Regions from separate parts of the Rhizobium sp. CAU 1783 genome, predicted to be linked through region 4. Evidence: riboswitches for the same ligand, from Rfam matches in the RefSeq annotation. Region 4 holds a riboswitch; each other region holds the start of a gene.
The links. Region 4 has a riboswitch for cobalamin ahead of bluB (5,6-dimethylbenzimidazole synthase). Riboswitches for the same ligand answer to the same signal wherever they lie in the genome.

Region 1 (7,199 bases), on a different contig from region 4:
GGCCCGGCTGATGAGGAAGCGATCATCGTCGCGGATCTCGACCGGAACGCCGAGCCTGTCCTGCCAGCCGCGCATTTCGTCCAGCAGCCGCCATTCGCCGGGTTCCGTCACCACGACGCGCGAGGCGTGGCTTGCCGCCAGCGCCCGTTCGACCTCGCCGCAGAGCGACTGGCTGTTGTCGGGATCGTCAAGCTTTACGTAACGCACGGAAAAACCGCGCGTCCGCAATTCCTCGGCGAAATGGCGCATGGCGGAAAAGAGGAAGGCGATCTTCTTCTTGTGATGGCGGACATAGCGCGCTTCGGTCATCACCTCGGCCATCAGAACCACGGAGGCGTTCGGATCGATGTCCCGCAGGCAAGAGAGGGTGCGGCTGAGCTGGTCGCCGAGGACGAGATGGAGCGTGGTCATGTGCCGAGAACGTGGTGGATCGAGGGTCGGATCACTCCGCCTTGACAATCGATTGAAATCGGCGCATTGATCCCGCCCATGATCGACGCACGCGCACCCATCACCTGCACGTATTTTTGGGCCTACCGGTAACCGGCGGCTCGACAGATCATCATGTCAACAGGCCGCCGTCAGGCGGCCTTGTTGTTTTTAAGACAAAAAGCTTCCCCTGACGGCGATACGAAACAAGGGAAGCGAAAATGACCGAAGATACAGATATCACCCTGCCGCGGCCTCCGGTCGTGGTCATCCGTGCCGCCAAGCGCCACGACCTGCCCGAACTCAATCAGATGATTGCCTCGCTCGCCAGCCATCATGGCGATGCCTCCGCCATGACGCCGGAAAAGCTCGAGCGTGACCTCTTCGGCCCGATGCCGTGGATCACTGCTCTGGTCGCCGACGGCGGCGAGGGTCTGATCGGCTACGCCATTCTCGTGCCGCTCTACAGGGCCCAGGAAGGCAAGCGCGGCATGGATCTGCATCACCTCTATGTCCATGACGGCCAGCGCGGTAACGGCATCGGCCAGCATCTCGTCGCCCGCGCCAAAGAGATTGCCCGCCAGGCCGGTTGCGACTACCTTTCGGTCAGTGCCGCCACCGGCAATTTCGCCGCCCACCGTTTCTACGAGCACATGGACTTCGTGCCGCGGCCGGTCACCGGCATGCGCTACCTGCAGGCGCTCTCCTGAGCGCCCTCGCGCCCTTTTTGATGTTCGAGGAGAATGAGCCATGCCCCGCATCGTCGTTGCCCTGCAGGCCGATTTCGCCGATTGGGAGCCCGCGCTCCTGATGGCCGCCGCCCGATATTATCTCGGCTGTGAGGTGCTCACCGCCTCGCCCGACGGCGCCCCGGTCGTCTCGATGGGCGGCCTGAAGGTCGCGCCCGACATCGGCTTTGCCGAGATCGATCCGGCACGCTTCGATGCACTGGTGATTCCCGGCGGCTATGCCTGGGAAAAGGGCCAGGCCTTCGATTTCACCGCCCTTGCCACCGGCTTCCGCGCCGCAGACAAGGTCGTCGCGGGGATCTGCGCCGCAGCCAGCGCGCTCGCCGCGACCGGCGTGCTGAATGATGTCGCCCATACCGGCAATTCGCTTGCCTCCCATCAGCGCTATCCGGCCTACAAGGGTACCGCGCTTTATCGCGATCAGCCGCAGGCGGTCTCCGACGGCAAGATCGTGACCGCCGCCGGCTCCGCGCCGGATACCTTTGCCGAGGCGGTGCTGAAGGCGCTCGATCTCTGGACGCCGGAAGCCGAAGCCGAGCTTTCGGCCTTTTCCGCCGAACACCGCACGCCGAAAGCCTGACGAAATCCGAGAAAGGGTGAGGAGCGGTTTTCCGTCCGGAACTTCCGGAAATCCTTTAGGGGCGTGACGCGCGCCTGATGTCGCGGCTGTTGAGATTGAAGGCATTTCCGGCAGAGGCCCCGTGCGCGGCCTTTGCCGCGGCGGCGGTCGTGAAAGCGTCGTGATGCGCGGTAAACCAGTCGATGCAGGTTTCCCGGCTGGGGGAGGGCTCTCCGGTCAGGCTGCGAAAGGCGAGCCTGTGCACAAAACACCGGCTGCCGGACGCCGGGTGTTTAAAGACCAGCGCATCGAGGTCGATGCGCCAGTCGAATTCGGGGCAGGGCGTGCCTGCCATGCCGTGGTCAGGCCTCGAAGCGGCGACGGAAGTGGCCGCTCAATGCGCCGAGCAGGGCCCAGAACAGCAGGCTCGTCAGCGTCGCCACGACGACGAAGCGATGCGACATCGCCTCGGGTGCAAGCGCGTGTTCGCCGTCCGGCGGCAGCGGTGCACCGATCACGTGCGGCAATGCGATGAGCACGATGGCCGCGGCCGCCGCCCAAGGCTTGCGCTGGAAGAACAGCAGGGCAAGGCCTGCCGCCGTCGAAAGCGCTGTGCCCACCCACCAGACCTGGCGGTTGAGAAGCGGTGCGGCCGGCGTGCCCGGCAGTTCCGGATGGAGCCCGAAACCGGGTGCGAGCATCACCACGACGAAGCCGCAGAGACCCCAGATCAGGCCGTTACGCCAGTCGCTCTGCCGGCCCGAGATCTGCATCAGGCCGTTCAGCACCAGTGCGAAACCGGTGGCCGTCAGGATATTGGCGACAAGCGTGTAGGCATTGCGCTCGATGCCGTCGGCCGGAGCCCAGGCGTCGGCGCTGTGATGGTCGTGCGCTTCGGTGGCGGCTGCGTCGCCGTGGTCATGGGCCGCAACAGTTCCCTGGCCGGCGTCGTGGCTCTCGGCCGCGTCACCGCCCTCAAAGACTTCGGCCGACAGAATGAGCGGCGTGGTTCCCAGGAATTGCGCAAGCGTGACCACCGTTCCGACGATCAGCCCGACCAGCACCGAAGTGAAGACGAGCGAACGAAACAGTGACATCAGCTCTCCCTCAGTGGCAGGGGAAGGCGTTGGCGTGGCGCGCGTCGTGAGCGGCGTTGTGAACCACTTCCATCGGCGAGAAGCCGACGAAGCCGACGATGAACAGGCCGAAGAAGACGCTGAGCAGGGCCGGCGCAAAGCGGCTGGCCGAAGACGAGGCGGATGCGGTGATGGTGTTGACGGACATGATTCCCTCCGAACGATAGCGATGAGTGACGACGACCGGGGAGGAGGAGAAGATCGGGGCCGGACACAGCTTCGGATCGATGATCCGGGCCGTACACGCTCCCTGTCTTCCGAACACCCCGTCCGGCAGGCGACGACAGCTGATGGCAGGTCTCCTGGCTTGCGGGTCATGACCCCCGGACAGCCTTCCCGGATTGCTCCAGTGGCATCGTCGTCCAGGCGTTCGCCGCTCACAGTTGCGGGGGCAGCCACGAATCGAGCCCCGTCAGGGTCGTCCCTATCGTGTTCCCTATTAATCCCCGAAGCGCCGCTTCTGGGGAACCATCTTGGCCACTATTGCGGTCGCGAACCGCAAAAGTCAATCGCATGCATGCGAGCCCGACCGAGACGGTGAGGGAAAAAGTCTGGTCTGTTCGGACCTTAGTGGCGCACGGGCGGATTTTCTGCCCATTGCTGCAGGGTGGTCTTGATCAGCACGAGTGCTGCCCGCTGCGCGTGATCGCGTTCACGCGGATCGACGATGTTGGAAAGCCGCTTTTCGAACGCCTGCACAGTCTGATCCACCCAGCGGTGCAGGGCCGGATCCGGATGACTGTCGAGCAGCGAGCGGAGTGCGCTTTCCATTCGTCTGCGTTCGATGCTCATGTCTCCGTCCCTGTTCTCTTTTTGTGATGCGGGTCACTCTGTCCGTCGAGCCTTGCGCGATGCTGGAGGGAAAGAGGAAGGCGGTTGCCGATTCCGGTTTTCGCCCCTCATCCGCCTGCCGGCACCTTCTCCCCGTCGTCACGGGGAGAAGGGACAAGCGGCACGGCCGTGGCCGTCCCCTCTCCCCATGCGCGGGGGGAGGGGCAGGGTGAGGGGCAGCAAGGGGTTGGGTTTGGGGGTAAATGTGCGGGGGCTACGCCAAAGGGGCGCGCGGCGCCCTCGGGGGTAAGGGGCTCTGCAGTCCGGCCTAGCGGCGCCGCCCCGCCCACAAGCCTCACGGCACCGCGGGCACGGCCTTGAGGTAGGCGGCGATCGCCTCGCGGTCGGCGGCGGTGAGCTCGGCCATGTTCTTCTGTACCTCGACCATCGAGCCGCCGACGCTGTCGAAGTCGGGGGTGAAGCCGGTCTCGAGATAGCTGGCGATGTCGCCGGCCGTCCACGAGCCGATGCTCTTCGAGCCGGGGGTGATGTTGGGGATCGTGCCTTCGCCTTCCGGGTTGGGGCCGCCGGCCAGCCACTGGCCGGCCTTGAAGCCGCCAAGCGCGTCGCGCGGCGTGTGGCATTCGCCGCAATGGCCGGGGCCCTCGACCAGATACTGGCCGCGTTTCACCGTCTCGTCGGCATTGGCGATCTCGACCCGCGGCCGGTCGTTGAAATAGAGGAACTTCCAGCCCCCGAGCGAAAGCCGGATGTTGAAGGGGAAGGGCAGTTCGTGTTCCGGCGCAACGGTGTCGCTTGCCGGCAGCGTCTTCATGAAGCCGTAGAGGTCGTTGATGTCCTTCGGCGCCATCCGGGCATAGGAACCGTAGGGGAAGGACGGATAGAGGTGCTCGCCGTCGCGGCCGACGCCGCGGGTCATCGCGTCGCCGAATTCGGCGAGCGTCCAGGCGCCGATACCGGCCGTGGGGCTGGGCGAGATGTTGGGGGCGTGGAAGGTGCCGAACGGGCTCGTGAGCGGTGCGCCTCCGGACAGCACGAGGCGTGCATCGCCCTCCGATTTCGCCGGTGAATGACAGCTCGTGCAGCCGCCGGCGAAGAACACCTGCCGGCCGTTCTCGAGGTCAGGTTCGCCGAGGTCGGCCCAGGCGGACGGATCCTGTCGCGCGGGCGCCGTCATGAACAGAAAGCCGGCCCCGCCGACAACGCCGAGCGCCACCAGCGCACCGAACCCCTTGAGCCATTTCGATGTCATGGCGACCTCTTCGATCCTGATCCCTGCCGAAAGCGGAAATCCCGGCAGCGCGCCCCGGTGAACGACGGGAAACGCTGCCGGGATCGTCTTGGTTCGCCTTATTTCTTCAGGCGATAGGTCTCATGACAGGCGCCACAGGTCGCGCCGACCGCCTTCATCGTCGCGCCGGTGCTGGCCTGGTCGGTCGGCAGCTGGGCGAGCTGGCCTTCGGCAGCCTTGACCAGATCGGCGGACTTCGCCTTGAAGTCATCCATGGCTTCCCAGATCTTCGGGCTGGCTTCCGTGTCGAGGCCCACTTCGGAACCGGCCGGGAAGTGGTTCGGGAAATCCTTGCCGACCTCTGCCATGGTGGTCAGCGAGGCCTTGACGACCTCCGCGTCGAACGGCTTCTCGCCTTTCACGATCGCGCCGATGGCGCCCATTGCGCCGCCGACCTTCTTCATCATTTCCTGGCGGACGACCTGAGGCTCGTCTGCGGCAATCGCGACGGTCATGCTGAGTGCACTGGCGAGGACGCCGGCCATGACAAGTTTCAGCTTCATCGGGGAGTATCTCCATCTTGGCGGCCGGCCGAACCGGCGGTTTGGGGTGCGGACATGCGCGCGTCGATGTTTGCCGAATTGGCATGGCGGAATGAAGTCACATTCCGGTGAATGGCCGGGCTTCGGTCAATTGTCTGATTGTTATCGGCAATTTTCGCGTGATCGCATTTCATCCGCCTTGCAGCCCCTGCCAGAGCGTCAGCGCCGCCGCAGCGACCAGCAGGGCTCCCGCGCCGCGCCCGACCCAGATCGTCGCCGCCGGATTGCCGGTCAGCGTCAGCCGCGCCCGGTCGGCCGCCAGCGCCACGCCGCCGTAGACCAGCGCCTGCGTCGCCATGGTCATCGCCCCGAGCACGAGGCCCTGCATCCAGACCGGGCCATAGGCCGGTTTGACGAATTGCGGATAGACCGCGATGACGAACAGATAAGCTTTGGGATTGAGCAGGCAGGTCGCCACCGCGCGCCGAAAGGTCTGCCGGAGCGCAGGTGCGGGTGCCTGGTCGACCGCGGCGACGGTGATGGCACTGCGCACCAGCGTGACGCCGATCCATGCCATGTAGAGCGCGCCGGCGACCAGGATCGGCAGGAACAGCCGCGGCGCCAGCGCAATCAGGATGCCGGTGCCGAGCGTGCCGTAAAGCGTGTGCACCATGCCGCCGGTCATCATGCCCGAGGTCGCGACCAGCCCGGCCCGCCGCCCGCCGGAAAGCGCGCTCACCAGCACATAGAGCATGTCCATGCCCGGGACGATGATGATGCCGGCGATCAGCACCAGGAAGAGCCACAGATTGTCGGTATAGGTCATGTCAGTATCCTCATGGGTGCGGAAAGGCGAAAATCATGTTTCCGGCGCAAAATCAGCCGGTTTCGGCTTCCCATAGCGTCGGCCAACTGACATGCTTGTGTCAGTTGCGTTCGGCGGGAGCGGGAAAAATGCGCAAGGCCTCGCGGCTCTTCGAGATCATCCAGATTCTCAGGACATCCCGGCGCGTGGTGACCGCCGCCGAGATCGCCGAGCGGCTGGAAGTGACGCCGCGCTCCATCTACCGGGACATTGCCGCCCTGCAGGCGATGCGCGTGCCGATCGAGGGCGAGCGCGGGCTGGGTTATATCCTCCGGCCGGGCTTCGACATGCCGCCGCTGATGTTTTCCGTCGAGGAGACCGAGGCGATCGTGCTCGGCCTGGCGCTCCTGGAGCGCACGGCGGACATCGGTCTGAAACAGGCGGCCAAGGGCGTCAACGCCAAGATCGCCGCCGCCGTGCCCGAGCCGCTGCGCCGCGTGCTGGCCGGTGATGCGCTGAAGGCCTGGGGCACGATCGCGCCCGCGCCGGAGGGCATCGACCTCGCTTTGGTGCGCGCCGCGATCCGCGACGAACGAAAACTGCTCCTCGATTATCGCGACGAGATGGGCAGTGCCACCGAGCGTGTCGTCCGGCCGCTGGCGCTGGTCTATTACTCCGAAACCGCCGTCATCGTCGCCTGGTGCGAGCTGCGCCGGGCGATCCGCAACTTCCGGGCCGACCGGGTCGAGGAATGCGAACCGCTCGAACAGTTCTTCCGTGGCGAGGGCGACGCCTTGCGGGAAGCCTGGGCCGCCGGCTGGACGAACGGCCCGCCGGTCGGCTGACCCTAGAGCCCGAGCGTCCGGCTCTCTTCCCGGCCGAAGCCGGTGATCTCGATGCGGTCGGGATGAACGGCGACGATCGCGAAGGCGTTCTCGGCTTCCGTGTCGACCATG
Region 2 (7,199 bases), on a different contig from region 4:
TCGCTCTTCTTGCCGGCCACCACGTCCATGCAGACGAGCAGTGCCTTGTCGAGCGCCGTGCCTTCCTCGGTCGGCCAGTCCTCGATCAGTGCCCAGGACGCCGCTTCCGTGCTGTCGATCGTCACGTCTTCGCCGTCCTCACCGAGGGCGAGGGTAACGGGTTTGCTCCAGGGCTTGCTCATCGGGTCGGGCTTTCGGAAGAAAAAGGAGTTTGGGTCCCTGCCGGCATGGCAGGGCATTGCGTCGCTTTCTAGCGAAGTTCGCCCTTGACCGCTACGACGAAGAGCCGCGGAAATCGCAAAAGAACACGCCCGTCGGCCATCGGCGGATAGGCGCGGGCGATCCGGGCAGTGTAGTCGGCGACGAAGGCATCGGCATTGTCCGGTCCCGCGGCGTCGAGATAGGGGCGAAGGCCGGTGCCCTTCACCCATTCGACGATCGCCTCCGCATTCGCCATCGGGTGATAGTAGACCGTGTGCCAGACATCGACCCGCAGGGCGTTTTGCGAAAGCCGTTCGAGATAGCCGGCCGGTGAGGGGAGCCGCTGACGCCGGAGCCGCCCCCCGGCAAATGCCGGCGCCCAGGACCCCGCGGCCCCGGTCTCTTCCATCAGAAGATGCGTCGGCTCGTCGAGGTTGTCCGGCATCTGCATGGCGAGAACCCCGCCGGGTGCCAGATGATCGAGAAGACGCTCCATCAGCGACAGGTGGTCGGGGAGCCATTGCAGCACGGCATTGGCATAGAGAAGGTCGGCCGGCCGGTTCGGCCGCCACGTGGCGAGATCGGCCTTCACGAACGGTGTGCCCGGCAGCCGCGTGCGCGCCTTGTCCAGCATGTCCGGATCGCTGTCGAGGCCGGTGACGGCGCCTTGCCCGAAACGGTCGATCAGCAGTTCGGTGGAGTTTCCCGGCCCGCAGCCCAGGTCGAAGACGCGGTCTGCCCTCTCGAGCGGCACCTGCGACAGCAGGTCACGCGCCGGCCGGGTGCGCTCTTCCTCGAACTTTAGATACTGGGTCGCGGACCAGGCCATCGCGTCATGTCCTTGCGGTGTGAGAGCGTCGGGGGGGGGGGGGGGAGCCGCGCCCCGACGCCCCAACTTCTAGCCCTGCGGCTCCGTCTTGCGCAAGGCGGTCGGCAGTCAGCCGATCCGTCCGTTCGTCCGCATCAGTCCGATGAAGAACAGCCCGCCGGCAAGGCCGGTGATGATGCCGATCGGCAGGTCCTGCGGCGGGATGACGATGCGCGACACCATGTCGGCCCCGACGAGGAAGATGGCCCCGGCAAGCGCCGAAAGCGGCAGCACGCGGCGGTAGTCGCCGCCGACGGCAAAGCGCACCACATGTGGCACCATCAGCCCGACGAAGGAGATGATGCCGGAAAAGGCGACGGCCGCGCCGGTCAGCAGCGCCGAGACGACGAACACCACCAGCCGGAAGCGTTCGGCGGAAATCCCGAGCGTCGTGGCGTTCTCGTCGCCGAGCGTCATGGCGTTGAGCCGCCGGGCATTGAAGACGAGATAGGCGCCACAGACCACGAGGGCGACCAGCGGATAGGGCAGGTGGCTCCACTGCGCCAGCCCCAGCCCGCCGAGCATCCAGAACACCACCATATGGGTGGCGCGCGGGTCCCCGAGGAAGATGGCGAGGCTCCCGAGCGAACTCACCACGAAGGAGATCGCCACCCCGGTCAGCACCAGCCGGCTGGCATTGGTGGCGTGCGCGAAGCGGGCGGTTGCGACCACCAGCGCCGTGCTGGCGAGCGCCCCGAGAAAGGCGAGCAGCGGCACGGTCGCCAGGCCTAAGAACATGCCGGTATGCAGGAGCGCGATGATCGCGCCGAAGGCGGCACCCGACGAGATGCCGAGCAGATGCGGGTCGGCGAGCGTATTGCGGGTCACGGCCTGAAGCGCCGCTCCGACCAGCGACAGGCTTGCCCCGATCACCGCGCCGAGGATCACCCGCGGCAGGCGCACCTCCCAGACGATGGCGTCGCGGCCCGCTGACCAGTCGACGACGAGGTTCGTCGCGCCGAGATGGCGGGCAATGACCTTCCAGACCGTATCGAGCGGGATGTTGGCCGCGCCGACGCTGACGCCGACCAGCATCATGCCGAGGAGGCCGAGCGCGAGCCCGGCCACCAGAAGCGGCAGCGCATGGATCAGCGCATGGCACGGACCCTTGACGAAATGCCGGTGGCTCATCAGTTGACCGTCGGATGGAAGGCGCCGGCCAGCGTCTTCACAGCCTCGACATTGCGCGGACCGGGTGTCGCCTGCGCATAGGGCAGCACCACGAAGCGGTTGTTCTTCACGGCGGGAATGTCCTTGAAGGCCGGGTTCTTGCGCATGAAGTCGGCCTTCTGCTCGGCGGTGACGTCGCCGTAGTCGACGATCACCACGACGTCCGGATTGCGTTCGATCACGCCTTCCCAGCCGACCGTGGTCCAGCTCGTCTCGACATCGTCCATGATGTTCTTGCCGCCCGCCGCCTCGATCAGCGCGGTCGGCATGGCATAGCGCCCGGCGGTGAACGGCTTGTCCTCGCCCGAATCATAGACGAAAACCTTCGGCATCGGGGCATCCGTCGGCACCGCGGCGATCGCCTTGGCGATCTCGGCCTTGTAGCCGTCGACCAGCGCCAGCGCCTGCTCCTCGACGCCGAAGATCCGGCCGAGATTGACGATGTCGGTATACATGTCCTCCATCGAGGACTTGTCCTTCTTCATGATGTGGATGCAGCTTTCGGTGAGCGCATAGACCTTGATGCCGAACGGCTCGAGCGTGTCCGGCGTCACCTCGCCACCGACCTTCATGCCGTAGTTCCAGCCGGCGAACAGGAAGTCGGCATCGGCACCCAGCAGCACCTCCTTGGTCGGCTGCTGCGGGGCAAGCTCCGGCAGGTCGCCGAGGCGGGCCTTCAGTTCGCCGTCCATCTTGTACCAGCCGGAAATGCCGGAATAGCCGGCCATCTGTCCGGTCAGATCGAGCGCCAGCATCATTTCGGTGAGGTTGATGTCCTGCGAAACGGCCCGCTTCGGCGCGGCCTCGAAGGTCACGTCGCGGTCGCAGCTCTTGACGGTGACCGGGAAGCCGGAGGCGAGCGCACTAGAGGCGGCGAGGGAAAGCATGGCGGCAAGGCAAAGGGAACGGTGCATCAGAAATTTCTCCTTTATTAGAAACTGTGGTCGAGGTGGAAGGAAAAGCGCGGGCGCCCCGTCTTAGGGTGGCGTTCGACGGTGGTTTCGACGGCGAAGGTCTCGCGGATGGTCTCCGGCGTCAGCACCTTGAGCGCCGGGCCGCAGGCAACTTTCCGCCCGTCATGCATGACCAGCACATGGTCGGCATGGGCGGCCGCGAGCGGCAGGTCGTGCAGCGACACGATCACCGTGGTCGGAAGGTGGGAGAGGAGCGCGAGCACCTCGAGCTGGTGGCGGATGTCGAGATGGTTGGTCGGCTCGTCGAGGATCAAGAGGTCGGGCCTCTGCACCAGTGCCTTGGCGATCATCGTGCGCTGCTTCTCGCCGCCGGAGAGCGAGGCGAAGCTGCGCGCGGCGAGATGGGTGAGCTTCATCAGCGACAAAGCCTCGCCGACGGCCGCAAGAGCGGCCTTGCGGTTGCGGCTTTCGGCATGGGGCGTGAGGCCGAGCTCGACCACCTCGGCGACCGTTAGGCCGAAGTCGCCGGCCGGTTCCTGCAGGACGGTCGCCACGCGGCGGGCCACGTCGGGGGGCTCGAGCTGCCACAGATCGGTGCCGTCGAGGCTGACCCGACCCGCGACCGGCCGGTGAAAACGGTAGAGGCAGCGCAGCAGGCTGGACTTGCCGGCCCCGTTCGGGCCGACGATCGCCAGCATCTCGCCGGGGTTCACCGAGAAGGTGAGATCATGGATGATGGTCTGCCGCCGCGTCGGCCCCCAGCTGAGAGCCTCCACTTTCAGTGCAGCAGGTCTAGGCCCGTATAGGGATTCTGAAAGCTCCATCGCTCGCCTCCGCGGTCACGCGGGGGCCAGAACGAGATCCGGTCGGGCAAGAAGCAGCAGTGTAAGTCGCAATCGCCATCGTCGTTTCCCTTGGCACACCCCGGCCAGGTTTCGTCAATCGTCGATGGCAGGTCTCCTGGCTTGCGGGTCATCGCGCTCCCGGGCCTTCCCAGCCTTTCGGCCAGTGGCATGTCCGGTCGAGCTCGCCGCTCACAGTTGCGGGGGCAGCCACGGTCTTGCGCCCTGATGGGTACGTCGCACCGTGTTCCCTTTTAATTCCTCGGGACGCCAGTCCTTGGGAAACCTTCAACGGTGGTTGGCGTAACGATGTTACATCGTGGCGTCAATGGTGAAATTTTGCATCCGCCTGGCCTGCGCGTCACAGGCTGGCAAGGTTCGGCAGGATCAGGTCGGGACGGTGATCGGTGTATTCGTCAGGCAGGTCGAGGCGGTTGATCCACACCGTCCGGAAACCGAATCGTTGCGCGCCCGCGACGTCCCAGCGGTTGGACGACTGGAAGGAAACGGCGTGCGGATAGAGCCGGTAGGCAGTGGTCACCATGTCGTAGACCTCGGGCGCGGTCTTGTAGGCGCGAATCGCGTCGACCGAGAAGACGTCGTCGAGGATCACGTCGAGGGCGGCGTTCTTCACCGCCGCCGCCAGCATCTCGGGCGAGCCGTTGGACAGGATGGCGAGCTTGGCCCCCCGGCTCTTCAGCTCCTTGAGGACGGCCGGCACTTCCGGATAGCAGTCGAGCGTCCAGTAGGCCGAGAGAAGATCGGCACGCAGCGCCCGGTCGACGCCCGGAAAGCGCGCGAGCGTGTAGTCGAGCGCCTCTTCGGTCAGTTGCCAGAAATCGCGGTAGCTGCCCATCAGGCTGCGCACCCAGGAATATTCGAGCTGCTTGGCGCGCCACATCTCGGAAAAGCGTTGGTGCTCGGGGCCGGCCCGCTCGGCGTGGCGGCGCACCGCCGCATGCACGTCGAAAAGCGTGCCATAGGCATCGAAGACATAGGCCGCCGTGGACATCGTTCCTCCCGTCAAAAGCTCCGGAAGTCATAGGCGCCGAAAGGCCGCTCGGCAAGGTCGCGCGCGCCTTCAGCGTCACGCCGGTGCCGCGGCCTTATCGCGTGGCGGTCTCCTCGGCCCGGAGACCGGCGATGTCGTTGTCGATTTCGGTCAGCGCCCGGTCGAGATGCCCCTCGAACACCAGCGTCGCCTCCTCGGGCACGACGCTGATCTCGGGCGGTCCGTGAATGCGGACGTGGAAGGATTGCGACAGTCCCTCGTCGAGGCCGCGGGTGAGGAGATCGATGTAGCGCGTGCCGTAGCCGGTGATGACGATCGGCATGTTGTCGTAGAGGCTGAGCACCCGCGACAGGCCCTGGCCGAGCGCAAGACCCGCCTGGCGGAAGGCGTATTCCGACATGCGATGGCCCTGGCGCGCCCGGTTGGCGATCTTGTCCATCTCGGCAAGCGGAACGAACTTGGCGGGGATGGTGTCGGGCGGCACCTCGAAGGCCGTGCGCAGGATCCCGTAGAAACCGGCCGACGCCTCGACGCAGCCGTAGGAGCCGCAGCGACAGAGCTTGCCGTCCGAGGCGTTCAGCATGTGGCCGAAGTTCGGTGCGCTGACCTCGAGGTCGCCCGACTGTCCCCGCCTCGCGATGCCGAGCCCGATCGAATGGCCGAGCGAAAGCGTGGCGAGCGCATTGAAGGGGCGGGCAGCATCCTTGTCGGCGCGAAGGCCGAGCGCATGGGCGACCAGCAGCGTCTCGTTGTTGACACGGACCCGCGTCTGGGGGGCGAGATCGAGCGCGGTCGAAAAGTCGATCTCCTCGCGGCCGAACACCGGCGACCAGAGGAGCCGTGTCCCGCCGGCATCGACCATGCCCTTGGAACTGACCGACACCGCCGTGATCCGCTCTGGCGCGAGCTTCGATCGTTGTGCGAGCCTCGCCAGCGCGTCTCGAAAGCCGGCGATGAAGGCGATCGGCGAGGAGGCGGCGTGATCGCGGGCTTCCTCGAAACGGTCGATCAGTGTCCCGGTATAGTCGGCGAGCGAATATTGCACGCTGTCGGAGGAGATGCGCGCGGCGATCAGGTAGCTGAAATCGCGCCGCCGGGCAAAGAGCACGCGCGGCCGTCCGCGCCCTCCTGCCGCCGGCTGCTCGCGCCGCTCCAGCGCGCCGATCCGCTCCAGCTCCGCGGTGATGGCCGAGACGGTGGCCGAGGCGAGGCCCGTCGCGGCGGCGATGTCGGTATGGGCGAGCGGTCCATGGCGTCTCAGCGCCGAAAGCACGAGGGCGCTGTTCTGCTGACGCACCATTTCGGTGCTGGATTTCGTCAGCATGGCAGGCGTCCGTTCATGGCATCCCTTCGCGATAGGTCCTGCACAAAAATCATTCGGGGCTGCGGTTTGCAAGCCCTGCGGGAGGCTGTGTTGACAGTCCCGGAATCTTCTGACATTTATTTTCTCGACTGTCGAGAAAAACCATGGGCGGCTTCGCCGGGGCTGGGCAGTATGTCAGGGCGGTCGTCGGGGCGAACGGGAGGTTCGCCGGCGTGCCGTCTTTCAACGGGAGGGTTAAATGAAATCCGTATTGAAGCTGATGGCATGCGCTGCCGTCATCACGAGCCTGCATTCCGTCGCCAACGCCAAGGACCTCGTGGTCGGCGTCTCCTGGTCCAACTTCCAGGAAGAACGCTGGAAGACCGACGAAGCCGCCATCAAGGCAGCGCTGGAAGCCTCGGGCGATAAGTACATTTCCGCCGACGCCCAGTCGTCTGCCGCCAAGCAGCTGACCGACATCGAGAGCCTGATCTCGCAGGGTGCCAACGCGCTCATCGTGCTCGCCCAGGATTCCGAGGCGATCGGTCCGGCCATCGAGAAGGCAGCCGCCGAAGGCATCCCTGTCGTTGGTTACGACCGCCTGATCGAAAACCCGGCTGCCTTCTACATCACCTTCGACAACAAGGAAGTCGGCCGCATGCAGGCCCGCGAAGTGTTCAAGGTGAAGCCGGAAGGCAACTACGTCTTCATCAAGGGCTCGTCTTCCGACCCGAACGCCGACTTCCTGTTCGCCGGCCAGATGGAAGTGCTCAAGGAAGCCGTTGACGCCGGCAAGATCAAGAATGTCGGCGAGGCCTATACCGACGGCTGGAAGCCGGAAATTGCCCAGAAGAACATGGAGCAGTTCCTGACGGCCAACGACAACAAG
Region 3 (7,199 bases), on a different contig from region 4:
AGACGAACACCGGCAGCGCTCGCAGACCTTCGGCCGCCAGAGCCTCGATCATCGCCTCGACGGGCTTGGTCTCGCCGCTCTGGACGAGGGCGCGGTAGAAGCAGAGCGCTACGATAGGCGCGGGCTGGCGTTCACCCCCCTCCGCCCTACCAGGCATCTTCCCCTCAAGGGGGGAGATGGCCTCGGCGTCAAACTGCCCCTCATCCGCCCTTCGGGCACCTTCTCCCCGCAAGCGGGGAGAAGGAGGCGCCGCCGCATGTCCCTCCACCCCGTCCGACGGGGAGAAGGTGCCGGCAGGCGGATGAGGGGCAGGCCCAGAAGCCTCTCGCCACTCTCCAACCCCGATCACGCCCCTGCCCGGCCACCAGATGCCGGCCTTCAGCAGCGGTGCGGCGGGCGCGGGCTTTTCGCCATGGCCGGCAAGGGCACAGGCATAGTCAACGAAGGCGCGCGCATTGGCGTCGCCACCCTCGATCAGATAGGCCCAGAGCGCGGCAAGGTCCTCGGGTGCGACCCTCGAAAATTCGGCGAGCCCCGGGTCCGGCTTGTCGTCGCCGGGCAGTACGGCAATGGCGGCGCCGGTCCGCGCGGAAACGGCGTGCAGCGCCTCGAGCGCATAATGAAAATAGCTGGCGCCGCCCAGCGCCCGCACCACGATCAGCCTGGCATAGCGCGCGGTCCGCTCGACATAGGTGTCGACCGACATCGGATGCTTCAGGCTCATCAGACTGGCGAGACGGAAGCTCGGGCCGGCGGTGCGGCTCGCAACGGCGGCGGCGATCGCTGCAAGTTCGGTGTCGGCCGCCGACAGGAACAGGATGTCGCCCGGCGACTGACCGAGATCGACCGCCTCTTCGCCATCGCTGATCGACCCTTTCTGGGCAAGGAGAAGGTGCATCAGACGGTGCCTCTCCGGTGCCGAACAGACACCCCCCTCTGCCTTGCCGGGCATCTCCCCCTCAAGGGGGGAGATCGGAATGCGGCCACCGCAATGTCGTCGCCACCACCCCGCAGCCTTGTCGTTTCCTCAGAAGAAGACGCAAGCCATCCGTGCGCCAAACGGCGGCGGCTAGATCGATCTCCCCCCTTGAGGGGGAGATGCCCGGCAGGGCTAAGGGGGGGGAACCGCGCGTTCATGGGGTTAATGAAGCCTCAGGCCGCCTTCTCGACGGCCTCGACCACCGCACCGAAATCCCATTCGTGCAGGCCGATGACGACGAGGCGCGTTTCGCGGGTCTCTCCGGCGGTCCAGGGGCGGTCGAAATAGGTGTCGATGCGCGATCCGACGGCCTGAATGACGAGGCGCATCGGCTTGCCGGGCACGTCGATGAAGCCCTTGAGGCGCAGCACGTCGTGTGCCTCGATCACGCCCTTCAGGCGATCGACGAAGGCGGACGGATCGGCAATCGGGCCGAGCTTCATCACGAAGCTCTCGAACTCGTCGTGGTCGTGATGATGGTCATGCGCCTCGCCGCTCTCGTGGAGCGCCTCGTGCTCCAGTTCATGATGCGATTTGCGATTGTCGATGTCGTCCTCGGTCGAGGCACCCAGACCCAGCAGCACCAGAGCCGGGACGTCGCCGTTTCTCGCCTCGATCAGCGTCGGCTTGCGGTGGATGCGCTCGGCGACCTCGGCCTTGACGGCGGCGATCGCGTCGGCGTCGAGCAGGTCGGTCTTGTTGAGGACGATCAGGTCGGCGCAGGTCAACTGGTCCTCGAACAGCTCCTCGATCGGGCTTTCGTGGTCGAGGCTATCATCGGCCTCGCGCAGCGCATCGACCTTGTCATGGTCGTCGGCGAAGCGGCCGGCAGCAACGGCGGCGCTGTCGACCACGGTGACGACGCCGTCGACCGTCACGCGGGTGCGGATATCCGGCCAGTTGAAGGCGGCGACCAGCGGCTGCGGCAGGGCAAGGCCGGAGGTCTCGATGACGATGTGGTCGGGCTTGACGTCGCGCTCGAGCAGCTTCTGCATGGTGGGAATGAAATCATCGGCGACAGTGCAGCAGATGCAACCATTGGTCAGCTCGATGATGTCGTCTTCGGTGCAGTTTTCCGCGCCGCAGCCCTTGAGCACATCGCCGTCGACGCCGAGATCGCCGAACTCGTTGATGATGAGCGCGATCTTCTTGCCACCGGCATTCATCAGCATGTTGCGGATGATGGTGGTCTTGCCGGCGCCGAGAAAGCCGGTGATGACGGTCGCGGGGATCTTCTGTTGCAGCATTGGTTCAACCCTTCATTCTGAGCGGCAGGCCGGCCGCAACGAAATAGACCTCGGCCGCAACCTGCGCGACCAGTTGATGCAGGCGACCGGCATGGTCGCGGAATTCACGGGCCATCCGGTTTTCGGGCACGATGCCGAGACCGACCTCGTTCGAAACCAGGACGACCTTTGCACGCAGCCCGGGCAGCGCCGCGCAGAGTTCGGCCGACCGGGCGGCGACATCCTCCTCCGCCATCATCAGATTGGTGACCCAGAGCGTCAGGCAGTCGACCAGCACGACCCGCGCTGGATCGTCGATGCGCTTCAGCAGACCGACGAGATCGACCGGCTCCTCGTGGGTCGTCCAGCCGTCGCCGCGGTCGATCTGGTGCCGCCTGATCCTGTCACGCATTTCATCGTCATAGGCGCGACCGGTCGCGACATAGTGGCGTTCGCGCGCGCAATCGACGACGACGCCTTCGGCGAAACGTGACTTGCCGGAACGGGCACCGCCGAGCACGAGAATGGATGTAGAAAGATCCGTTGCCATCGTCACGACCCGGCCACACGCTGAACGCATGCGGCGCCGACACGAACGGCAGCTGGCACCAAACGGTGCCCGCAGTCGCGGAATCGACGGATTCCGCCCTTCTGATACGTCGCCACGACAACCTCCGTGCTGGCAACAAGGGGAGCCTCCCCTTTGCAAGGTGTGGGCATGATGCCCGGCACGGTTGGCAGGTCTCCTGGCTCGCAGGTCGCGGCGCCGGATGGCGCCAGCGGATCCTCCTCGCCTTCCCGAAGGTGGATGCGGCGCGAAAGGGGGACGATTCGTAGACATAGAGGCGTCCGGCCCTGGCTGATCGCGCAGCCCTTCAGTGGCTTTTCCGTTCCTGCCTGGATCCGGACCGTTCACACAACGCGAACCGTCGCCCCTCACCTCGCAAGTCCGGACGGAAGACCCTCGCTGCTCTACAGTCGCGGGGTCGGCTGCGATTGACGGTTCCGGACTGGATCCCCATCGTCGCATTCCCTTTTGCTTCCCGGCTCGCCAATCGCCGAACCGAGAACCATCCGTAAGCGATTTGATTAGGCGCAAGGACCGTTCAAGTCAATCGACGCTCAGATGTGGCGACGCGCAGACGTGGCGACGCGAAGCTCAGGGCTTATGCGGTTCGCAAGTCGGATCATTGGCGGGATCGCAAGGTACCGCCTTTTTTCCAAGCGCAACGGAACCGCTCGCGCCTTCCTCGACATTGGATTTCATGGCGGAAGCCGGCGCGACAGGAACAGCCCCAAGGTCCGGCACGGCCGGAACTTCGGCTGCAGAAGGTGGCGGCACTGCAGCCGGAGCGGCTGCCACCGGCGCGGTCGGGGACGCCTGCGGGACCACAGAGGCACGCGGCGCCGGATCCGTCATGAGCCGGGTCGAGGTGGTGCGCGGTGGGAGAACCACCTTGCGGATAGTCGGCGAAGCCAGCGAGAAGGCGAAGCGCACCCGGCTCGCGATCTCTTCGGCAAGGCTCTCCTCGGCCATCACCGGATCGTCGGTCGGGCTGTTGACGGTGAAGGTGCCGGTCGCGACCGGATCGCCGGTCTCCACCGAGGCGGCCGTCACGGTGAAAGTCGCAGACTGGAGCTTGCGTCGGGCGTTGAAGCCGTAGCCGAGTTTGTCGATGCGGATCACCACCACCACGCGCTCGGCTCCAGCCGGCGGACGGGTCGCCCGGATGGCATCGGAGACCCGGCGATCGACACCTTCGATGATGCGCAGGGGAACGTAGGCGTTCGCGATCACGGTGGCCTCGCGCACGTTGTAAACAAGCGGCCGGGTAATCGGTCGGTTCATCCAGCTGCACGAAGCGAGGATGCCGACAACGAACAATGCTAGGGCGAGCTTGAAAGGGCGCGCGGACATGGGAAACCCCGGACGGATGATTCTGATCCGTCAAAGATTTCCATCGTTATGGTTAGCGAAGGGTTAATCTCGAGCCTGTTGCGCCTCGAACATCGCGGCGGCAGCGGCGAAGTCGATGTAGCGACGAGCGCGACGGGCCTGCGCCTCCATGTCGACGCCCCAGTGTTCCTCGGTCCAGTCCTCGTCGAGATGGGCAAGCCCCCAGGCCTCGTCGACCGAAAGGAAGCGGTCGCGGAAGGCGAGCGCCAAGACCGCCGACCCGGTGAGGTTGGTGATCACATGCAAGCATGCCAGCGCCAAGGGCGACTTGTCCGCCGAAAGGGCAGCGGCGAAGGCTTCGATCGCCTCGGCCGGCTGTTCCTGATGGATCACCCCTTCGATCAGGATGAAGCGCGCATTGTGGGCGGACACCGCCCAGCCCAGGACCGGATCCCAGCGCAGGCACTGGCGCTCGACGAGCGCTTCGGGGCCGTCCGCGCGGTAGCACAGCATGTCGGAGCCGCTGTAGCGCACGATGTCCTCGAAGACCTCGTCGGCCTGGTCAGCCACAGCGTCGATCGCGGTATTTGCAAGGCGGGTCGCCGGCATGTTCTCCGGATCGATGGTCTCGACCTGAGCGCGCCATTCGGCTGCGACCAGCTCCGCGGCTGCGCGGGTCGGAAGGGTCAGGGGACGCTTGCCCGGTGTCTTGACGCCCTTGCCATCGAGTTTCACCGAGAACCCTTCGCCCTCCGGCTCAACCGTGACGGTGGTGTAGAAGCGCTTCGCCTGAGGTCGTTTCATCTGGATCTGGGCCCGGCGGACCGGGTCCTCGTGGCTCGGCTCTGGCACGGAAGTGCCGAAGATGTCGCTCAGTTCGTCGCGCATGACGGTATCCTCAGTGAATGTGGGCGAGAATGTCGGCCGGGCGGTCGACGACTGCGTCGGCACCGGCCGCCCAGAGTTCCTCGACGCTGGCATAGCCCCAGGAGACGCCGATGGCGGTCGCACCGGCCGCCTTGGCCATCTGCATGTCGTAGACCGCATCACCGATGACCACGGTATCGGCCGGCACGAAACCCGCCTGATCGCAACATTCAGTGACCATGGCGGGGTGCGGCTTGGACGGGCAATCATCGGCCGTGCGGGAAACGAAGAAATGGGAGGTGAATCCGTGGGTTTCAAGCACCATGTCGAGGCCACGGCGCGACTTGCCGGTGACGGCGCCGATCAGCACGTCCTCGCGGGCGGCCAAGGCCGCGATCAGTTCGGCGATGCCGGGGAAAAGCGGCTCATGGAAGCCGAGTTCGCTGCGGACGCCGAGGAAGATGTCCTTGTAGTGCGCCATCATCGCCACGGCTTCCGCGTCCGCATGCGGCTTGCCGTCGATACGGGCAATCGCGATATCGAGGGTGAGCCCGATGATCGCCTTGGTGGCGCCAACCGTGGGCTCGACCTTGCCGAAGTGGCGGAAGGTCCGCACCATGACCGCGTGGATCAAAGCGACGCTGTCGACCAGCGTTCCGTCGCAGTCGAAGAGTACCAGCTTCATTCCTCGTCCTTGTTTCCGTCGGCCTGATCGAAGCCCAGCAGGTTCCAGCTCTGCACCATGTGCGGCGGCAGAGGTGCCGTCACCTGCAGGCGGCCACCGTTCGGATGCGGGATGTCGATGTGGCGCGCATGCAGATGCAACCGTTTCTGGATGCCGCCCGGAAAATCCCAGTTCGGATCGTCGATGAAGTACTTCGGATCACCGATGATCGGATGGCCGATATGAAGGGCATGGACGCGCAACTGGTGGGTACGGCCGGTATAGGGCTCCATCTCCAGCCATGCGAGATTCTGCGCGGCGGTGTCGATGACGCGATAATAGGAGACGGCGTGGTCGGCTCCCTCCTCGCCATGCCTGGCGATCCGCATGCGGTCGCCTTCGTCGGTCTGGTCCTTGACCAGCCAGGTGGAGATCTTGTCCTCGTGCTTGCGCGGCACGCCCTTGACCAGCGACCAATAGGTCTTCTTGGTATCGCGTTCGCGGAAGGCGGCGGCGAGCTTTTGGGCCGCGCCGCGCGTGCGGGCAACCACCAGTACGCCGGAGGTGTCGCGGTCGAGGCGATGGACGAGACGCGGCTTCTCGCCCTTCCGGCTGGTCCAGGCCTCGAGCATCTTGTCGATATGGCGGGTCAGGCCCGAGCCGCCCTGCACGGCAAGCCCGGCCGGCTTGTTGAGCACGAAAACCTTCTCGTCCTCATGCAGCAGCATGCGCGACAGCAGCTCGTGATCGTCGCCATGCTTCAGGTCGTGGCTTGCGATCGGTCCGGTCTTCTTGGCGTCGACCTCCATCGGCGGGATTCGAACCACCTGACCGGGTTGCACGCGGGTGTCGGTCTTGACCCGGCCGCCATCGACACGCACCTGGCCAGAGCGCAGGAGCTTCTGCAACGGTCCGAAGCCGAGGCCGGGGAAATGCACCTTGAACCAACGGTCCAGACGCATGCCTGCCTCGTCGGCCTCCACGGTGATATGCTCGATGCCTGCCATTGCCACTCTTTCGGTCGGTCCCGCGGAAAAGCCCGCAATTCTCATCTATCGGAGCGCTTTAGAGCATTTCGATCGAAGATGGAAACAGGAAAACCGGTCAGAGCACGGAACGCATCAGGCCGATGCCGGCGACGGCGGCGGCGATCGAAGCGCCGATGCTCAGGACGAGATAGGCAAAGCCGGCCACCGTCGCGCCCCGCTCGAAGAGCGTCACGGCGTCAAGGGCGAAGGCGGAGAAGGTGGTGAAGCCACCCAGAAATCCGGTGATCAGCAGGAGCCTCAGTTCGGCGGATGCACCGTAGCGCGCGACAATCAGTTCGGCGAGGACGCCGATCGCGAAGGAGCCTGCCACGTTGACCGCGAGCGTTCCCCACGGAAAGGACGGCCCAAGCAGCCTCAGAGCACCTACACCGACCAGGTAGCGACAGACAGAACCGACGGCGCCGCCGAGTGCCACGAGCAAAATCTGGTTCATCGGACGCCCCGAGCTTGTGCGGCGCGACGCCGCGCCGCGACAGAAGGCCGCCGGCCCGGAAGACCGGCGGAAGGTTCAGGTCAC
Region 4 (7,199 bases):
GGCAAGGGCCGTCGATTCGATGCCGATCGTGTTCTTCGCGTAGCGGTTCTTCTCGTAGGGGCCGTGGCCCTGCAGGGTGACGGCGAAGAAGAAGAAGGGTTCCTTGGTCTGGTCGGCAGACCGGATGATTTCCTTCGTCAGCGCATCGTCGGATGCGAAGAGACCGCGCTTGTCCAACACCGGCATGTTTTCTTCCGAGCGGAAGCTGTCGAAGCCGAGCGAGCGATAGACATTCGAGCGGTTCCAGAACCAGCTCTGGAAGGGATGGAACGCGCGGGTCGTGTAGCCCTTGGACGAGAAGAAGGTTGCCAGCGACGGCAAGGGGCGGCGCACATATTGCTGGTAGGGAATGCTGCCATAGGGCAGGAAGGCGTTGGAGAAGCCGGTTAGCGCCTCGAACTCGACATTGGCCGTCATGCCGCCGAATTCGGGCGAGAACAGGTTACCCGAGGACGCGGCACGGATCGTCGGCATCGGATCGGGCGACAGTTTCGCATTGGTGATGCGGGTCGGATCCCACAGGGACTCGCTCATCACCATGATGACGTCGGCATTGCGACCGCCGAAGAAGCTCGCCGGCAGGCGTTCCGGTGCGATGTCGGCGATAACCTCGGAATTGTAGCCCTGCGGCGCCTGGACATTGGCCATCGGCACGTTGAAGGCGAAGGCCAGAAGGAAGCCGTTGTGGCGATAGTTTTCCTGCTGATCCCACATCATGGGGACGATGTTGAGGCGGTCGCGCAGGTAGGAAAAGGAATTCGGGTTCATCAGCGACAGGAAGCCGCCGATCAGAGGAAGCGCCACGACGAGGCGGACGAGCTTCGACTGGGCCGAAAGCGAAGGGAAGTGGCGGCGGCCGAGCACGAGCAGATAGGCGAGCAGCGCCAACAGCCCGACCACACCGAGGACGAGGCCGATGGAGGCGAAGGGGCGGGCCGCGAACATGACGGGCACCAGTTCGCCGATCTGGCGGCCGAACAGCATGTCGCTCGGATAGAGCGGGTCGGACAGATATTGCTGCTTCTGCATGGACAGAAAGGCAGGAAGGATCGCGAGCGGCACGAGTACGAGAGCCGACTGGTAGACACGGCCGAAGACGGCGTCTACAGCGATGAAGAGCAGGAACAGGACGCCGACCGCCACCATTCCGGGGCGGGCAGAGGACAGGAGATAGTCGGAGACGTCGATCAGCGTACCGCGGGCCAGCCATTCGGTTACGATGATCGTCAACAGCGCCAGCAGCAACGAGTTGACGATGCGCATGGAGCCGCGCAGCGCGGTCACCCTGGCCGTGGACGCGGCACCGCTCGGGGCGTCTTCAACCGACATTCGGGGCTCGGAGATAATCTCGGCCAACTCGCTCTCCAGCAGAAAAGATGGTTTCATAAAAGTTTCGCATAGCTGTCACATAACCGTTATGAACGCCAGATGAACCATGGCGCACCGGTCTTTGTTCCCCGCATTTCCTTGACAGCTGTGGCGCCGCGAACGCGGCATTTGAATACCCGCCGTTGCGAAGGCCGGACGCACGCGCTAAACGATGGACATGAGCGAGATTCAGACCCGACCCGACACCCTTCGCATCGCAATCGCGCAGCTTGATTCCACCGTGGGCGACGTTGCCGGCAATCTTGCCAAGGCAAGGGAAGCTCGGGCGGAGGCGTCGGTCCACGGCGCGGATCTCGTGCTTTTCACCGAGCTTTTCATCTCGGGCTATCCGCCGGAAGATCTCGTTCTCAAGGCGGCCTTCCTCAAGGCATGCCTTTCGGCTGTCGAACAGCTGGCGGCTGATACCGCCGACGGCGGGCCTGGCGTGATTATCGGTTTCCCGCGTCAGGACGACAAGGGCCGCTACAATTCGATCGCTGTCCTGGACAACGGCAAGATCATTGCGACGCGCGACAAGATCGATCTGCCGAACTATGGCGAATTCGACGAGAAGCGTGTCTTCGTCGCCGGCGAGATGCCGGGGCCTGTCAACTTCCGCGGCGTCCGCCTCGGCATCCCGGTCTGCGAGGACATCTGGGGCGAACTCGGCGTTTGCGAGACGCTCGCCGAGTCTGGTGCCGAGATGCTGCTCGTGCCGAACGGCTCGCCCTATTATCGCGGCAAGGTGGACGTGCGCCATCAGGTCGTGCTGAAACAGGTCATCGAGACCGGCCTGCCGATGATCTATGCGAACCAGCTCGGCGGCCAGGATGAACTGGTCTTCGACGGTGCGAGCTTCGCGTTCAACGCCGACAAGACGCTGGCCTTCCAGATGAGTCAGTTCGAGGCGACCGTGTCCGTGACGACCTGGAAACGGGCGCAGGACGGATGGCGGTGCGGCGACGGGCCGATGTCGCGCATTCCGGAAAAGGAGGAGGCCGATTACCGGGCCTGCGTCCTCGGATTCCGTGACTACGTCAACAAAAACGGTTTCAAGAGCGTCGTGCTGGGCCTTTCCGGCGGCATCGACTCCGCCATCTGCGCGGCAATCGCAGTCGATGCTCTGGGCGAGGAGCGGGTGCGCACGATCATGCTGCCCTATCGCTATACCTCGCAGGATTCACTTGCCGATGCTGCGGCCTGCGCCAAGGCGCTCGGCTGCCACTACGACACAGTGCCGATCGCCGAGCCGGTCGAAGGTTTCCTCTCGGCGCTGTCCGACATGTTCGAGGGGACTGAAAGCGGCATCACCGAAGAGAACCTGCAGAGCCGCGCGCGCGGCACCATTCTGATGGCGATCCCCAACAAATTCGGCTCGATGGTGGTGACGACCGGCAACAAGTCGGAAATGTCGGTCGGTTATGCGACGCTCTACGGCGACATGAACGGCGGCTTCAATCCGATCAAGGACCTCTACAAGATGCAGGTCTATGCGTTGGCTGCCTGGCGCAACGGCCATGTGCCGCCGGGTGCGCTCGGCCCCTCTGGTGAAGTCATTCCGCAAAACATCATTTCTAAGGCGCCGTCGGCGGAACTCCGTCCGAACCAGACGGACCAGGATTCGCTGCCGCCTTATCCGGTGCTCGACGACATTCTCGAATGCCTGGTCGAGCGGGAAATGTCGGTTGACGAGATCGTTGCACGCGGTCACGACGTCGCCACCGTTCACCGGGTCGAACATCTGCTTTATCTTGCCGAATACAAGCGCCGCCAGTCAGCGCCGGGGGTGAAGATCACCCGCAAGAATTTCGGCCGGGATCGTCGCTATCCGATCACCAATCGCTTCCGCGACCGCTGAGGCGGCCGGCGGCGCGTTTCCGGGAGGGAAGATGCGCAGCTCCGTCGAAATCTACAATATCCGCACGCGCAGCCATCGCGTCGTCTGGCAGACGGAGCGCCTCGTCGAGGCGCCGAACTGGACGCCGGACGGCGCCTTTCTGATCCTCAACGGCGACGGCCTACTCTATCGCCTGCCGGTGGACGGGAGCGCAGAGCCGGTGCTGATCGACACCGGATTCGCCACGCGATGCAACAACGATCATGGCCTTTCGCCGGACGGCAAGCAGATCGCGATTTCGGACAAGGTCGCCTACGGCAAGTCCTGTATCTATGTCCTACCGGCAGGCGGCGGGGAGCCCCGCCAGGTGACGCGCAACGTGCCTTCCTACTGGCACGGCTGGTCGCCGGACGGGGCACGGCTCGCCTATTGCGGCATTCGGGACGATGTCTTCGACATCTATACCATCTCCATCGACGGCGGGGAGGAGACGCGGCTCACCTTCGGCGAGGGCCGCAACGACGGGCCCGACTATTCGCCGGACGGGAAATGGATCTATTTCAATTCGAGCCGGACCGGGCGGATGCAGATCTGGAGGGTGCCAGCGTCCGGCGGTGCGGCCGAGCGGATCACCGACAGCCGTTTCGGCGACTGGTTTCCGCATCCTTCGCCGAACGGCGACAAGGTGCTGCTGCTCTCCTATGATCCGGAGGTTTTCGACCATCCGCGGGACCTTCCTGTCCGGCTTCGCCTCATGGACCCGGACGGGCAGAACATCGAGACGCTGTTCGAACTGTTCGGTGGTCAGGGCACCATCAATGTGCCGAACTGGGCGCCGGACGGGGAAGCGTTTGCCTATGTGCGGTATTTCCCCGTCGCCTGAATTGCCGATGTCGCATGCGACGGCTTGTGTCGCGCGACGATTGCGCTAGAACGATTCCGTCAGGTGCCCGGCGTGTCGAACGGCGGGAGAATCGGGAAGCCGGTGGAAATCCGGCACGTGCCCAACGCTGTGAGGTGGATGGAGCGCGCGAACGGGTCGGTTGCGACCCGAGCCACTGGTCTTTAGGCCGGGAAGGCGGCGCGATCCAGCCGAAGCCCAGTCAGAAGACCGGCCTGGCAAGATAGGCTTTGCCCGCGTGGACGGCGGGCGGTCGTCAGCATTGTTGGGGAACAAACGATGCAAGATGAACCGAGCGAGCATCTCGTCCGGGCCGGCGCCTTTTCCGTCGAAGAGCGCGAGGCCGTCTACAAGGCGATCCGGACCCGTCGTGACGTCCGTGACCAGTTTCTGCCTGATCCCTTACCCGAGGATCTGATCGCCCGCCTGCTGGAGGCCGCACACAATGCGCCGTCGGTCGGATTCATGCAGCCGTGGAACTTTCTCGTGGTGCGCGATCAGGTGCGGCGCGAGGCGGTGTGGCGGGCCTTTTGCCGCGCCAATGACGAGGCGGCCGAGATGTTTTCCGGTGAACAGCGCGACAGCTACATGCGGCTGAAGCTCGAAGGCATCCGCAAGGCGCCGCTCGGCATATGCGTGACCTGCGATCCGACGCGGGCCGGGCCTGTGGTGCTTGGGCGCACCCACAATCCGCGAATGGATAGCTATTCGACCGTCTGCGCGGTGCAGAATCTCTGGCTTGCCGCGCGTGCGGAAGGCGTCGGCGTCGGCTGGGTCAGCATCTTTCACCAGGACGACATTCGCGCGCTGTTGGGCATTCCAGGGCATGTCGAGGTCATCGGCTGGTTCTGTGTCGGCTATGTCGATCGCCTCTACGATCAGCCCGAACTGGCGCTCAAGGGTTGGCGGCAGCGTTTGCCGATCGAGGATCTCGTCTTCGGAGAGGTCTGGGGAGCACCTCTTTCGCCTGCCTTCGACCGAGAAACGTAAGTATAGTTACTTTATACTGATCTGGACCTGTTGTGTTTAACATAAATTAAGGCGGCATGGCTAAATCTGGCCATGCTCAGGGTTTCCCTCGACTGCATGACGCAGGTTTCGCGCCGGATGAAGCGGCGAGCCAAACCTTTTCATTGTTGTCTTTGGGGTCTTCATGAAGCTTTTCAACATTCGTCTCGGAAAAGCGGTTCCCGCAGCGATCGGCGGTCTCGTCCTGGTCAGCGTCACCGTGCTCGCCATTTCCGACTATTTCGGACAGCACCAACTCGAAACGGTCATCGATCTCTACGAGACCGAACGTAAGGCAGACGTCTATCTGCGCGACCTGATCGCCGCGCAGAAGGAGGTCGAGCTTGCCATCGTCAGCACACAGGAATCGCTGACCGATATTTCCGCCACCCAGGCGAAGGATGGCCTGGACGACGGCTTCAAACTGGCCGAGGAAGAGGCCGCACGTCTGGCCAAGCTGATGGATCGCATCAATACACTTTCCGTCGCCCTGGAAGCGCCTGACCTCGTCCCGGCCATGAAGCTTCTTGCGGATCGCTATGCGGACTTCCACAAGGCCGGCATCGAGATGGCCAATGCCTTCATCAAGGGAGGGCCGGCCGAGGGCAACAAGTTGATGGGCAATTTCGACAGCTTCTCGGATGCCCTGCAGAAGGAGATCGAGGCAACCCATTCGATGGTCACAGCCATCGTCGACAGGGAAATCAGGAAGTCTGAGGCGGACATCTCCAATGCGCGCGCGGAGGCGGAATCCATGGCCGCGCTTCTGGCCGCGCTCGGCCTCGTGCTGCTCGCCAGCGGTGCCGGCCTAGCCTTCTTCGTGATGCGCAGGCTGCTTGCACCGCTCGACCGGGCAACGGACGCGATGAACCGTCTGGCGGACGGCCACATCGATGCGCAGCTTGCCGGAGCCGAGCGCTCCGACGAGATCGGTGACCTCGCCCGGGCGTTCACGCACTTCCGCGAAAACCTCATCGCTCGCCGTGACGCCGAGCTCGAGGACAAGCGCAATCGCGAACGGCTGGCGGAGATCCAGTCGATGAACGAAGCCGACCGCATAGCCGAGCTCAACCGGACGAAAACCGCCGTCGATACGGTGGCCGAGGCTCTCGATCGTCTGGCCCATGGCGACCTGACCTCACGCATCACCAGGGTCTTCGAGGGCGAATATGATCGCCTGCGGCTCAATTTCAATCAGTCGGCCGAAAAGCTGCAGTCAGCGATGTCCGGCATCGCCAACGTCTCGCATGAGATCCGCTCCAGCTCGGCGGAAATGCGGGCGGCTTCCGACGACCTGGCACGCCGCACCGAACAGCAGGCCGCGGCCCTCGAGCAGACGGCGGCAGCGCTCAACGAGATCACCACCACCGTCAGCAACTCGGCCGCGATTGCCGACAGCGCCAGCCGCAAGGTAAGCGAAGCCAACCGGCGGGCCGAACAATCGGACGAGATCGTCCGCCACGCCATTGCCGCCATGGGCCGGATCGAGGAGAGCTCCTCGCAGATCGGCAAGATCATCGGCGTGATCGACGAGATTGCCTTCCAGACCAACCTCCTTGCGCTGAACGCCGGCGTCGAGGCGGCCCGGGCGGGCGAGGCGGGCAAGGGCTTTGCCGTCGTTGCGCAAGAAGTGCGCGAGCTTGCCCAGCGCTCGGCCAATGCAGCCAAGGAAATCACCGGGCTCGTCGCGCGGTCGGGCGAGGCGGTGAGCTCCGGCGTCTCCCTGGTCAACCAGTCGGGCGAGATCCTGAGCCTGATCCAGGCCAACGTCACCGAGATCAACAGCGATATCCGGGCCATCGTGACCGGGGCGCACGAGCAGGCAACCGGGCTGTCGGAAATCAACGGCGCCATCACGCAAATGGACCAGGTCACGCAGCAGAATGCCGCGATGGTCGAGCAATCGACCGCCTCGGCACACAAGCTGGCACAGGAGGCCGACGACCTGTTCGCGCAGGTCCGGCAATTCGAGATCCGCGCGTCCGCTTACGGCACGGCCCAGACCCGCGCGGCCTGAGGCCATCGGACCGCAGCAGTCTCAAGGAGAGGCCGGCCGCAAGCCGGCCTTTCTCGTTTCAAACGCTG

Region 1: another riboswitch for cobalamin. It lies ahead of ACX93L_RS12280 (CbtB domain-containing protein); the one in region 4 lies ahead of bluB (5,6-dimethylbenzimidazole synthase).
Region 2: another riboswitch for cobalamin. It lies ahead of ACX93L_RS12175 (ABC transporter ATP-binding protein); the one in region 4 lies ahead of bluB (5,6-dimethylbenzimidazole synthase).
Region 3: another riboswitch for cobalamin. It lies ahead of cobU (bifunctional adenosylcobinamide kinase/adenosylcobinamide-phosphate guanylyltransferase); the one in region 4 lies ahead of bluB (5,6-dimethylbenzimidazole synthase).

The regions. Positions count from the first base shown of each region.
Region 1 is NZ_JBTOLM010000002.1:1,129,401-1,136,599, forward strand. Features, by position in the region: gene ACX93L_RS12255 (cryptochrome/photolyase family protein) at 1-411, opposite strand, end outside; gene ACX93L_RS12260 (GNAT family N-acetyltransferase) at 651-1,139, shown strand; gene ACX93L_RS12265 (DJ-1/PfpI family protein) at 1,180-1,758, shown strand; gene ACX93L_RS12270 (hypothetical protein) at 1,814-2,092, opposite strand; gene ACX93L_RS12275 (CbtA family protein) at 2,100-2,834, opposite strand; gene ACX93L_RS12280 (CbtB domain-containing protein) at 2,845-3,021, opposite strand; cobalamin riboswitch at 3,149-3,359, opposite strand; gene ACX93L_RS12285 (hypothetical protein) at 3,441-3,665, opposite strand; gene ACX93L_RS12290 (c-type cytochrome) at 4,000-4,917, opposite strand; gene ACX93L_RS12295 (c-type cytochrome) at 5,016-5,459, opposite strand; gene ACX93L_RS12300 (LysE family translocator) at 5,629-6,264, opposite strand; gene ACX93L_RS12305 (helix-turn-helix transcriptional regulator) at 6,393-7,088, shown strand; gene ACX93L_RS12310 (metallophosphoesterase) at 7,091-7,199, opposite strand, start outside.
Region 2 is NZ_JBTOLM010000002.1:1,108,527-1,115,725, forward strand. Features, by position in the region: gene ACX93L_RS12155 (DUF982 domain-containing protein) at 1-182, opposite strand, end outside; gene tam (trans-aconitate 2-methyltransferase) at 251-1,030, opposite strand; gene ACX93L_RS12165 (FecCD family ABC transporter permease) at 1,139-2,200, opposite strand; gene ACX93L_RS12170 (ABC transporter substrate-binding protein) at 2,200-3,153, opposite strand; gene ACX93L_RS12175 (ABC transporter ATP-binding protein) at 3,171-3,977, opposite strand; cobalamin riboswitch at 4,087-4,300, opposite strand; gene ACX93L_RS12180 (haloacid dehalogenase type II) at 4,357-5,007, opposite strand; gene ACX93L_RS12185 (ROK family protein) at 5,102-6,331, opposite strand; gene xylF (D-xylose ABC transporter substrate-binding protein) at 6,570-7,199, shown strand, end outside.
Region 3 is NZ_JBTOLM010000003.1:488,115-495,313, reverse strand. Features, by position in the region: gene cobN (cobaltochelatase subunit CobN) at 1-898, opposite strand, end outside; gene cobW (cobalamin biosynthesis protein CobW) at 1,153-2,226, opposite strand; gene cobU (bifunctional adenosylcobinamide kinase/adenosylcobinamide-phosphate guanylyltransferase) at 2,231-2,755, opposite strand; cobalamin riboswitch at 2,925-3,295, opposite strand; gene ACX93L_RS16200 (hypothetical protein) at 3,365-4,123, opposite strand; gene ACX93L_RS16195 (ATP12 family chaperone protein) at 4,187-4,990, opposite strand; gene ACX93L_RS16190 (HAD-IA family hydrolase) at 5,001-5,654, opposite strand; gene ACX93L_RS16185 (RluA family pseudouridine synthase) at 5,651-6,640, opposite strand; gene crcB (fluoride efflux transporter CrcB) at 6,738-7,115, opposite strand; gene ACX93L_RS16175 (flavodoxin domain-containing protein) at 7,196-7,199, opposite strand, start outside.
Region 4 is NZ_JBTOLM010000001.1:1,087,827-1,095,025, forward strand. Features, by position in the region: gene ACX93L_RS04985 (LTA synthase family protein) at 1-1,329, opposite strand, end outside; gene ACX93L_RS04990 (NAD+ synthase) at 1,547-3,226, shown strand; gene ACX93L_RS04995 (TolB family protein) at 3,258-4,088, shown strand; cobalamin riboswitch at 4,133-4,339, shown strand; gene bluB (5,6-dimethylbenzimidazole synthase) at 4,386-5,096, shown strand; gene ACX93L_RS05005 (methyl-accepting chemotaxis protein) at 5,260-7,131, shown strand.